DNA from 4 places in the Streptomyces sp. NPDC006552 genome. Region 4 is predicted to be linked to each of the others. Evidence: riboswitches for the same ligand, from Rfam matches in the RefSeq annotation. Region 4 holds a riboswitch; each other region holds the start of a gene.

Region 1 (2,191 bases), on a different contig from region 4:
GCGGTGCAGGACACGCCGCACGGGGTGCGGATAGTCGTGGGGGACGTACGGGGCAAGGGCATGGGCGCGGTCGCCGCCGTAGCCGTGGTCATCGGGGCCTTCCGGGAGGCCGCGGAGCAGGAGGAGAGCCTGGAGGCGGTCGCCCAGCGGCTGGAGCGGGCGCTGGCGCGGGAGGGGTCACGGCGGCGCGGCATCGACGACTTCGAGGGGTTCACCACCGCCGTGCTCGCCGAGATCCCGCACGGCGGCCGGCTCCTGCGCGTCCTCAACCGCGGCCACCCCGAGCCGGTCGTGCTGCTCGGCGACGGCACGGTCCGGATGGTCACACCGGCGGAGTCGGCGCTGCCGCTCGGCCTGGGCGAGCTGGGCTCCTGGCCGGACCGGGCGACCGAGGCGGAGTTCCCGGCCGGGGCGACGCTCCTGCTCTACACCGACGGGCTCTCCGAGGCGCGGGACGCGCGGGGCGTCTTCTACGACCCGGCGGCCCGGCTCGCGGGCCGGATCTTCCCGGGGCCCGAGGAGCTGCTCGCGGAGCTGGCCGAAGAAGTACGCCGGCACACCGGGGGCGGCGCCACCGACGACATGGCGCTGCTCGCCGTGCGCCGGTCCTGATCACCGTCACGAGGGGTGATCGAACGGCGTCCCTGCGCATAACGATTGACACTCCGTCAGAAATTGATGTGTTTAGCGCAGGCCAAAACCGTCGAGCAACTCGCCCGTTTCCTGCCGGTATTGAGCTATAAGTCCAGGCCAAAGACGTGAACGATCAGTGGGAACAGCTTGGAATTACTATCGGCTGTCTATTAACGTTCGATAACGCAGCGCGGTCGTCCCAGCCGTCACAAGCGACGGCTCCGTGCGCACACGCTTAATCCCGTAAGGGAGCCGGGGAACCACCAACTTGGGGTGAATCAGGCACCGTTCCGTCGCTTTTCGGGCGCCGGACCGTGCTCGTAGGAGACCTTCCTGCTCCGAACCCGTCAGCTAACCCGGTAGGCGAGAAGGAAGGAAAGGAGAGCGCCCCCGTGGCGTCGAACCGTCCTGCCCCCGAGTTCTCCGGGTACTCCGCCCGCCCCGCCGACGGCGAGGCCGGTGTCGAGCAGGAGAGCTGGGAGGAGTGGAATCCCACCGAGGAGTCCGTCCGTCCCGTCCGCGGCAGGCACCGCGTGGCCCGTCAGCGCGGTGGGCTCGCGCGCAGCTCCACGGTCCTGGGCGTCGGCGTGATCGCCGCCGTCGGCGCGGGCGGCATCGCCACCGCGCAGGGCGGCAAGCCCGCCGTCCGGATCTCCATGCCCGACCTCTCCGCGGTCAAGGACTCGCTCCCCGCGGCGAAGTCGCTGCCGGGCGTGGGCGCGCTCATGTCCGACAGCGCCGACTCCCCGTCCGGTGCCTCCGCCGCCCCCCTCACCACGATGGGCACCGGCCGGGCGGGTGCGGGCGAGGCGCTGCGGGCCCGGATCATGCAGCAGGCCGAGACGCAGCAGGACGCCGCCGACGCCACCGCGCAGGCCGCGGCCGAGCAGGCCGCCGCACAGCGGGCCGCCGACGAGGCCGCCGCCAAGCAGCAGAAGGCGGAGGCCAAGGCCGCCGCCGACAAGAAGAAGGCCCGGGAGGAGGCCGAGAAGAAGGCCGAGGCCGAGCGGCTCGCCAAGCTGGCCAAGAGCTTCCGGCTCCCCATCGCCTCGTACACGCTCACCGGCACCTTCGGGCAGCCCGGATCGATGTGGTCCTCCGGTTACCACACGGGCCTGGACTTCGCGGCCTCCACCGGTACACCGATCTACGCCGTCCACGGCGGCACCGTCACCGAGGCCGGCTGGGCGGGCGCGTACGGCTACCGCACGATCATCACCCTCGACGACGGCACCGAACTGTGGTTCTGCCACCAGTCGTCGATGAACGTCAGCGTCGGTCAGCACGTCGCCACCGGCGACGTCATCGGCCGCGTCGGCGCCACCGGCAACGTCACGGGCGCCCACCTCCACCTGGAGGTCCACCCCGGCGGGGACGCCACCGGCATCGACCCCGCGGCCTGGCTGCGCGGCAAGGGCCTGACGCCCTGACCCGCCGGCGCCCCCGGCGGGACCGCGCGTTCCGCGGGGGCGTTCAATCGGGGCATGACTACTTCTCCCCTGCGCCCGCTCGGCTCCTCGGACCTGGAGGTCTTTCCGCTCGCCCTCGGCGGGAACGT
Region 2 (2,191 bases), on a different contig from region 4:
GCAGGACCTTGAGATGGGCTTCGGTGCGGCGCTGCGCGGCGCGCGCGGCGCTCAGGGGTTCGAGCAGCATCCGCACCTCCAGGAGGTCGGCGGCCTCCTGCCCGGTGGGTTCGGCCACGCACGCGCCCGCGTGCCGCCGGGTCACGACGAAACCCTCGGCCTCCAGGGTGCGCAGCGCCTCGCGCACCGGTACGCGCGAGACTCCGTAGCGCCGCGCGAGCACTTCCTCGGTGAGTCTGCTGCCACGCTCATGGACACCCGCGACGATGTCGTCGCGGATCGCCGTGCATACCGAGTGTGCGGGAATGCGCATGACCCGACCTCCGCCTTCATCCCCGCGAAACGCGGTCGATCGACGCTTGCACGGGCGCGCAGATCACCTTTAGGTCACGCCCGATCCGGTGACTCTATTCCACCGCCGTGGCATTTCCGATGCCGGACCGGAATCCATGGATATTTTCTGGCCAGAAATGCTCGCTGCACGCGAAAGCCCCGGCTCGACGAGCCGGGGCTTTCCCTGTGGGCGATGGGACGTCAGACGTTCACACCGTGCGAGCGCAGATACGCGACGGGGTCCATGTCCGAGCCGTACTCGGGGGTCGTGCGGGCCTCGAAGTGCAGGTGCGGGCCCGTGGCGTTGCCGGTCGCGCCGGAGAGGCCTATCTGCTGGCCGGGGGTGACGGCCTGGCCGACGGAGACGCCGAGGGACGACAGGTGCCCGTACTGGGTGTACGTGCCGTCGTTCATCTTGATCACGATGTTGTTGCCGTACGCGCCGCCCCAGCCGGCCTCGACCACGGTGCCGGCGCCGACGGCGTGCACGGACGTACCGCTCGCCGCGTGGAAGTCGATGCCGGTGTGGCTTCCGGAGGACCACAGGCCGCTGCTCGCCTGGTAGCCGGTGGAGACATAGGAGCCGGCGATCGGCGCCACGAAGCTGTTGAGGCGCTTGCGCTCGGCCTCGCGCGCGGCCCGCTCCTTGGCCGCGCGCTCCTTGGCGGCCTTCGCCTCGGCCTCGCGCTTGGCCTCCTCGGCCCGCTTCTTGGCCTCAGCCTCGGCCTTCGCCTTGGCGGCGGCCGCGTCGGCGGCCTTCTTCTGGGCGGCGGCCTGCGCGTCGATCTGGTCGGCCAGGGAGTCACCGATGGAGAGGGCCTGGGTCAGGCCGTTCTGCTCGGGGGCCGCGGTGTCGGCGGCGAGTGCGGGGGCCGCGAGGCCCGCCACCACACCGGTCGTGGTGAGCGCCGCGACGCTCGCGACCTGCGCGGTGGTACGCGTGAGGCGACTGGGACGACGGTGCTTCCCGGTGGCACGGGTGAACGCCATGAAGTGGCTGGTCCTTTCCTTCCCTCTCGCCTACCGGGTTAGCTGACGGGTTCGGAGCAGGAAGGTCTCCTACGGGCGCCCGGCCCGGCCTGCACGGCCGGGAAGAGTGCCCGATTCACCCCAGGGACTGCGTGGGTCCCCGGCTCCCCTGGCTCGCGCCTGGGGGACTCGGCGATGACTGTCCGGTGTCGCGGGCGCGACGCGTGTCTGGCGGACAGCCGGACCGACGCTAAGCGGGACATCTTTTAATCAACAAACGGATCCCGGCTTTTGTAGCGCATGCCACAGAGCAGACAGGCAACCTCCGCCCCAATCCGGGCATAAGCGGCACCTGTGCCTTCACGGGCGAACGTGAGCGACACCACGAAGCCCCGGTGGCCGTGGTGGCCGCCGGGGCTTCGGAGGACGTACGGGGCCGCGGTCACCCCCGGACGACGCTCACCTCACCGATGCCGAGGGCCTTGACGGGCTCCTCGATCTGCGCGGCGTCGCCCACGAGGACCGTCACCAGACGGTCCGCCGGGAAGGCGCTCACGACCGCTGCGGTGGCCTCCACGGTGCCTGTCTCGGCGAGCCGGCGGTACAGCCGGGCCTGGAAGTCGTCCGGCAGGTGCTGCTCGACCTGGTCGGCCAGCGTGCCCGCGACGGCGGCGGCGGTCTCGTACTTGAGCGGGGCCACGCCCACCAGGTTCTGCACGGCGGTGTCCCGCTCGGCGTCGGTGAGACCCCCCTCGGCAAGGGTGCGCAGCACCTGCCACAGGTCCGCGAGCGCGGGTCCGGTGTTCGGGGTGTCCACGGAGCCGCTGATGGCGAGCATCGCGGCGCCCGTCCCGTCCGGCGCGGACCGCAGCACCTGGGCGAAGGAGCG
Region 3 (2,191 bases), on a different contig from region 4:
AGTAGATGGACTCCTCGCGGACGGACGCGCCCGGCTTCGGCGCGTGGATCATCATGCCGTCGCCGAGGTACAGGCCGACGTGGCTGATGTCGTCGTAGAAGAACACCAGGTCGCCCGGTTGGATCGACGAGAGCGGGATCGTCGTGCCGGCCTCCACCTGGTCCCACGTGGTGCGCGGCAAGGTGATGCCGGCCGCCTTCCAGGCCGCCTGGGTCAGGCCCGAGCAGTCGTAGGAGTCCGGACCCGTGGCGCCCCACACGTACGGCTTGCCCTCCTGGGACTTGGCGTAGGCGAGCGCCCTGGCGGCCTTGGCCGCGTATCCGGAGGAGCCGCCGGCCGGCGCCTCCGTGGTACCGCCGCCGGACGAGCCGGAGCCGGCCTGCTGCCCGGCGCTCTCCTCGGCCGCCTGCTGCTTCTCCTCCTCCGCCTTCTGCCGGGCGGCGAGATCGGCGGCCTTCTTGCGGGCCGCCGCTTCCTTCTTCTTCTCGATCGCCGCGAGCCGCCGCTTCTCCTCGGCGGTCAGCTTCGACAGCAGCCGGCGGGCGTCGGCCAGCTTCGTCTGCACGCTCTGCTTGGAGGTCTTCAGGTCGGTCTGCGAGGACGTGAGCTGCTGGAGGCTCTCCTGCGCCTCGGTGCGCTTCTTCGCGGTGCTGAGCTGCTGCTTCTGGTAGTCGTCGACCGCGTGCTTCTGGTCGGCGGTCATGCGGCTCATCAGCCGGTTCTGCGCGAAGTAGTCCTCGGGGTCGTCCGCGAGGAACATCGTCGCCGTGTCGCCGATCCCGCCCGAACGGTACTGCTGGGCGGCGAACCGGCCCAGCTCCTGGCGGGCCGAGTTCAGCTTCTCGGTGCGCTGCGCGATGTCGTCGAGGAGGCGGTCGACCTGCTTCTTCTTGCCGTCGGTCTGCTCCTTGGCGGAGTTGTACTTCTGCGTGGCGACCTCAGCCTGCCGGTACAGGCTGTCGACCTTCTTCTGCACCTCTGCCAGGTTCGGCCGGTCCGGCCGGGCGGGGGCCGCCTGGGCGCTCTGCGAGAGGAGGGCCACCGAGGTGAGGGCGACGGTCGTGATCCCGACCGCGGGGGTGGTGCGAAGGCCGCCGGTCATCCGGGACCGGGCACGCGGCTTGCGGTGCGACGCCAAGGAGGCGACTCCTTCCGTGGTCCGCCTACCGGGTTAGCTGACGGGTTCGGGCGTACGGAAGGCTGCCCTACGGCCGCCGCCCCTCGTGCTGACGGGCGGCTGCGCCGACTCACCCCAAGTTCTCGGTGGGTCCCCGGTTCCCTGCCTCACGGCGTACGGGACTCGGCGGGGGCTGCTCGTTCGCCGCGGTGTTCGCGGCGGGGGGACGGGCCGCCCGCGCAGCACCGTAGCCAACTCGTGTCGCCGCTGTGAAGGTTGCTGGTCGATATGCCCGATACATTTTCGTGACCTTGGCGACACCGGGCAGTTGTCGCACCCATCGCGTCCGCTCGGTCACTGTGGGTGCGCCCTTCGGTCCCTCGGCCGGGAGACGCCGCTGACCTGCCGATATGGGCAGTGTGGGGAAGGTGGGGGCGGGGTGTCGGTGCGGCCGCCTAGACTCGTGAGGCGATGAGCAGCCTCTTTGACGACAGCTTCCTGGCGGGCCTCCAGAACCGGACCGAGGGCCCCCCGCCGCCGCCCGACAGCGAGCACGACGGACCGGAGCCCGAGCCGATCCCGGACGACCTGTTCGGCGGGAAGTTCGACGTGCCTCCGGCCCGGGACGCCTACTACCGCGGCGGCGCGCCCCGCCCCGCCCTGGACCCGGCGGCCCTGCTCGACGGGCTGAACGAGAACCAGCGGGCGGCCGTCGTGCACGGCGGCTCCCCGCTGCTCATCGTCGCGGGCGCCGGCTCCGGCAAGACCCGCGTCCTCACCCACCGCATCGCCTACCTGCTGGCCGAGCGCGGCGTCCACCCCGGCCAGATCCTCGCGATCACCTTCACGAACAAGGCCGCGGGCGAGATGAAGGAGCGCGTCGAGGCCCTGGTGGGCCCGCGGGCGAACGCGATGTGGGTCTCCACCTTCCACAGCGCGTGCGTGCGCATCCTGCGCCGCGAGTCCAAGAAGCTCGGGTTCACCTCGTCGTTCTCGATCTACGACGCGGCCGACAGCAAGCGGCTCATGGCCCTGGTCTGCCGCGACCTGGACCTGGACCCGAAGAAGTTCCCG
Region 4 (2,191 bases):
CGGCGGACCGCGGGACCGTACCTCATGCCGACTCCTCAGTACTCCTCGGGCCGCACCGCCGGACCCTTTTCCCGGGCCGTGCGGCACCGCCTCTGGGCAGACGGTAGAGGAACCGGCGCGCGCCCGCCCAAATACGGTTCACCGGCGCAGAGTTCACCGCTTCGAGCGACAGATATATGCATATCTTGGGGGATCGGCACCACGGAGGGACATCGGGGTGGCACGCTGGCGCGAAGCAGAAGTCGGAGACCGCACGCCAGCGAACCGCCAGCGTCGCAGGTGCGGCCCCGGTGGGAAAGGGACGACGTCGCCATGGCAGACCACCAGGAAGCATCCCTCACGCTGCCGAGCGATCCCGCCTCGGTCCCCGCGGCCCGCAGGTACGTGAGCCGGGTGCTCGCGGAGTGGGGACTGCCCGGCGACACCGACACGGCCGACAGCGTGCGCCTGATCGTCTCGGAGCTGGCGACCAACGCCGTGCAGCACACCCTGGGCCTGTCCCCCACCTTCACCGTCGACCTGGAGCTGGAGCGCGACGAGCGGCTGCGCATCGGCGTCACCGACAGCCACCCGCGCTATCCCAAGCGGCTGCCCGCGGCCGTCCAGCAGGACAACGGACGCGGCATGGTGATCATCCGCTGCCTCACCGCGGAGTGCGGCGGACGGCTCTCGGTGTCGCCGACCCCCGAGGGCGGCAAGACCGTATGGATCTCCCTGCCCTGGACCGCCCGTCCGGACGGCCGCCGCACGGGTCCGCGCGCGGCCTGGTGACGCCGGCGGCGCGCGATGTCGCGCGGGGACGGCCGTGGCCCGTCCCCGGGGGAGCGCTCCGTACGGCGGCGTCAGCGCACCCGCCCGTACCAGACGCTCCGCGTCCAGATCTTCTCCAGCCGCACCACGGCCCCGGTCTTGGGGGAGTGCCAGATCCGTCCCTTCCCGGCGTAGATGCCGACGTGGTAGACGCTCCGGCCCGAGTGGAAGAAGACCAAATCCCCGGTCGTGCGGTGGGACGCGGCGACATGGCGGGTCTTGTTGTACTGCTGCGCGGCGGTGCGCGGCAGCTTCTTGCCCGCCCTTTTGAACGAGTAGAGCGTCAGCCCCGAGCAGTCGAACCGGTGCGGGCCCGTCGCGCCCCACTTGTAGGGCGCCCCCTTCTTGGAGGCCGCGACCTTCAGTGCCTTGGTCGAGACCGTGGCCGCCGACGCCTCGGACGCGGTGCCGGGGACCACGAGCCCGGCGCCGGCGACGGCGAGCGTCAGGGCCGAGGCGGTCCCCGCCCGGCTCAGCAGGGCGGGAACACGATTGAGCGCAGTCATGCGCAACCCTTCGTCAACCGCCTGTGAAGGGTGACCTGTCGGGTTCGGGCAGGCGAAGATGCCCGGCCGCGCGGTGCGGCTTCACCCCAAGGGCCCCTCGGACGCCACCTCCGTCGAGGTGGGCCGGCGGCCCGTCGTGCCTGGGTCCTCCACTCCTGCCGATGCACATCTGTCGACCTGGCATCCGCACGGCGGCAGGACTCGGCGTCCGCACGGACCGCCCCGCCGCGGCGGCGGGGGCTTGTCGTCGGAGGGATCTTCACGCACATTCGGGCCGGAAACCGAGTTGAACCGGCGGTAAGTGAGGCTCGTCACGCTTGACCCGTTCGGGTGGGCGTTGCTCCGTCCGGGCCGGGCCCGCGCCGCCCGACCCTGCCCGCACCAGCGGCGGAACAGCTGATTCCGGTCTCCGCGTACCCCTGGGGCGCAACTCCGGCCGCCGTGCCGCCGGGCGCATGTCTACGCCGTTTGGTGGTACACCATGTGGCCCATGGCGGCGTGATCGCGGACGGTCCGACCGAACCATGGCGTCAACTGGCCACTTCTGGCGGCAATGCGACTCTCCGTGTCCGTTTCTCACCGTCAAGGACCCGCAAGGCGCGTGTCAGAGTGGCCGCGTGCACCTCGCTCTCGCCGCGCCGGTGCATCAGTTCCAGCGCGTCCCGCAGCGCCGCTGCCCGGGCGACGAGCGCCTGCGCGGCCCGCAGCCCGCGATAGGTGTCGTCACCGCGCGCCGGATTGATGCGCGCGAGCAGATCGACCACCTCCAGGTAGCTGTCCAGGAACGCGCACTCGGCCCGGGTCAGCGCGGGCAGCGGCGGCAGTTCGGGCGGATACATCAGGACGTCACCGCACACCCGGTGCGCCGAGCCCGG

What was found. Region 4 has a riboswitch for cyclic di-AMP ahead of ABZY33_RS05745 (C40 family peptidase). Riboswitches for the same ligand answer to the same signal wherever they lie in the genome.
Region 1: another riboswitch for cyclic di-AMP. It lies ahead of ABZY33_RS20580 (M23 family metallopeptidase); the one in region 4 lies ahead of ABZY33_RS05745 (C40 family peptidase).
Region 2: another riboswitch for cyclic di-AMP. It lies ahead of ABZY33_RS10100 (M23 family metallopeptidase); the one in region 4 lies ahead of ABZY33_RS05745 (C40 family peptidase).
Region 3: another riboswitch for cyclic di-AMP. It lies ahead of ABZY33_RS00165 (NlpC/P60 family protein); the one in region 4 lies ahead of ABZY33_RS05745 (C40 family peptidase).

The regions. Positions count from the first base shown of each region.
Region 1 covers NZ_JBEXOS010000034.1:60,765-62,955, forward strand. The annotation lists gene ABZY33_RS20575 (PP2C family protein-serine/threonine phosphatase) at 1-612, shown strand, start outside; cyclic di-AMP (ydaO/yuaA leader) riboswitch at 856-1,014, shown strand; gene ABZY33_RS20580 (M23 family metallopeptidase) at 1,026-2,063, shown strand; gene ABZY33_RS20585 (aldo/keto reductase) at 2,118-2,191, shown strand, end outside.
Region 2 covers NZ_JBEXOS010000012.1:29,745-31,935, forward strand. The annotation lists gene ABZY33_RS10095 (GntR family transcriptional regulator) at 1-313, opposite strand, end outside; gene ABZY33_RS10100 (M23 family metallopeptidase) at 535-1,323, opposite strand; cyclic di-AMP (ydaO/yuaA leader) riboswitch at 1,336-1,507, opposite strand; gene ABZY33_RS10105 (pitrilysin family protein) at 1,745-2,191, opposite strand, start outside.
Region 3 covers NZ_JBEXOS010000001.1:41,026-43,216, forward strand. The annotation lists gene ABZY33_RS00165 (NlpC/P60 family protein) at 1-1,102, opposite strand, end outside; cyclic di-AMP (ydaO/yuaA leader) riboswitch at 1,145-1,316, opposite strand; gene pcrA (DNA helicase PcrA) at 1,589-2,191, shown strand, end outside.
Region 4 covers NZ_JBEXOS010000006.1:75,810-78,000, reverse strand. The annotation lists gene ABZY33_RS05755 (helix-turn-helix transcriptional regulator) at 1-26, opposite strand, end outside; gene ABZY33_RS05750 (ATP-binding protein) at 313-771, shown strand; gene ABZY33_RS05745 (C40 family peptidase) at 843-1,316, opposite strand; cyclic di-AMP (ydaO/yuaA leader) riboswitch at 1,320-1,451, opposite strand; gene ABZY33_RS05740 (hypothetical protein) at 1,847-2,155, opposite strand; gene ABZY33_RS05735 (ATP-dependent Clp protease proteolytic subunit) at 2,163-2,191, opposite strand, start outside.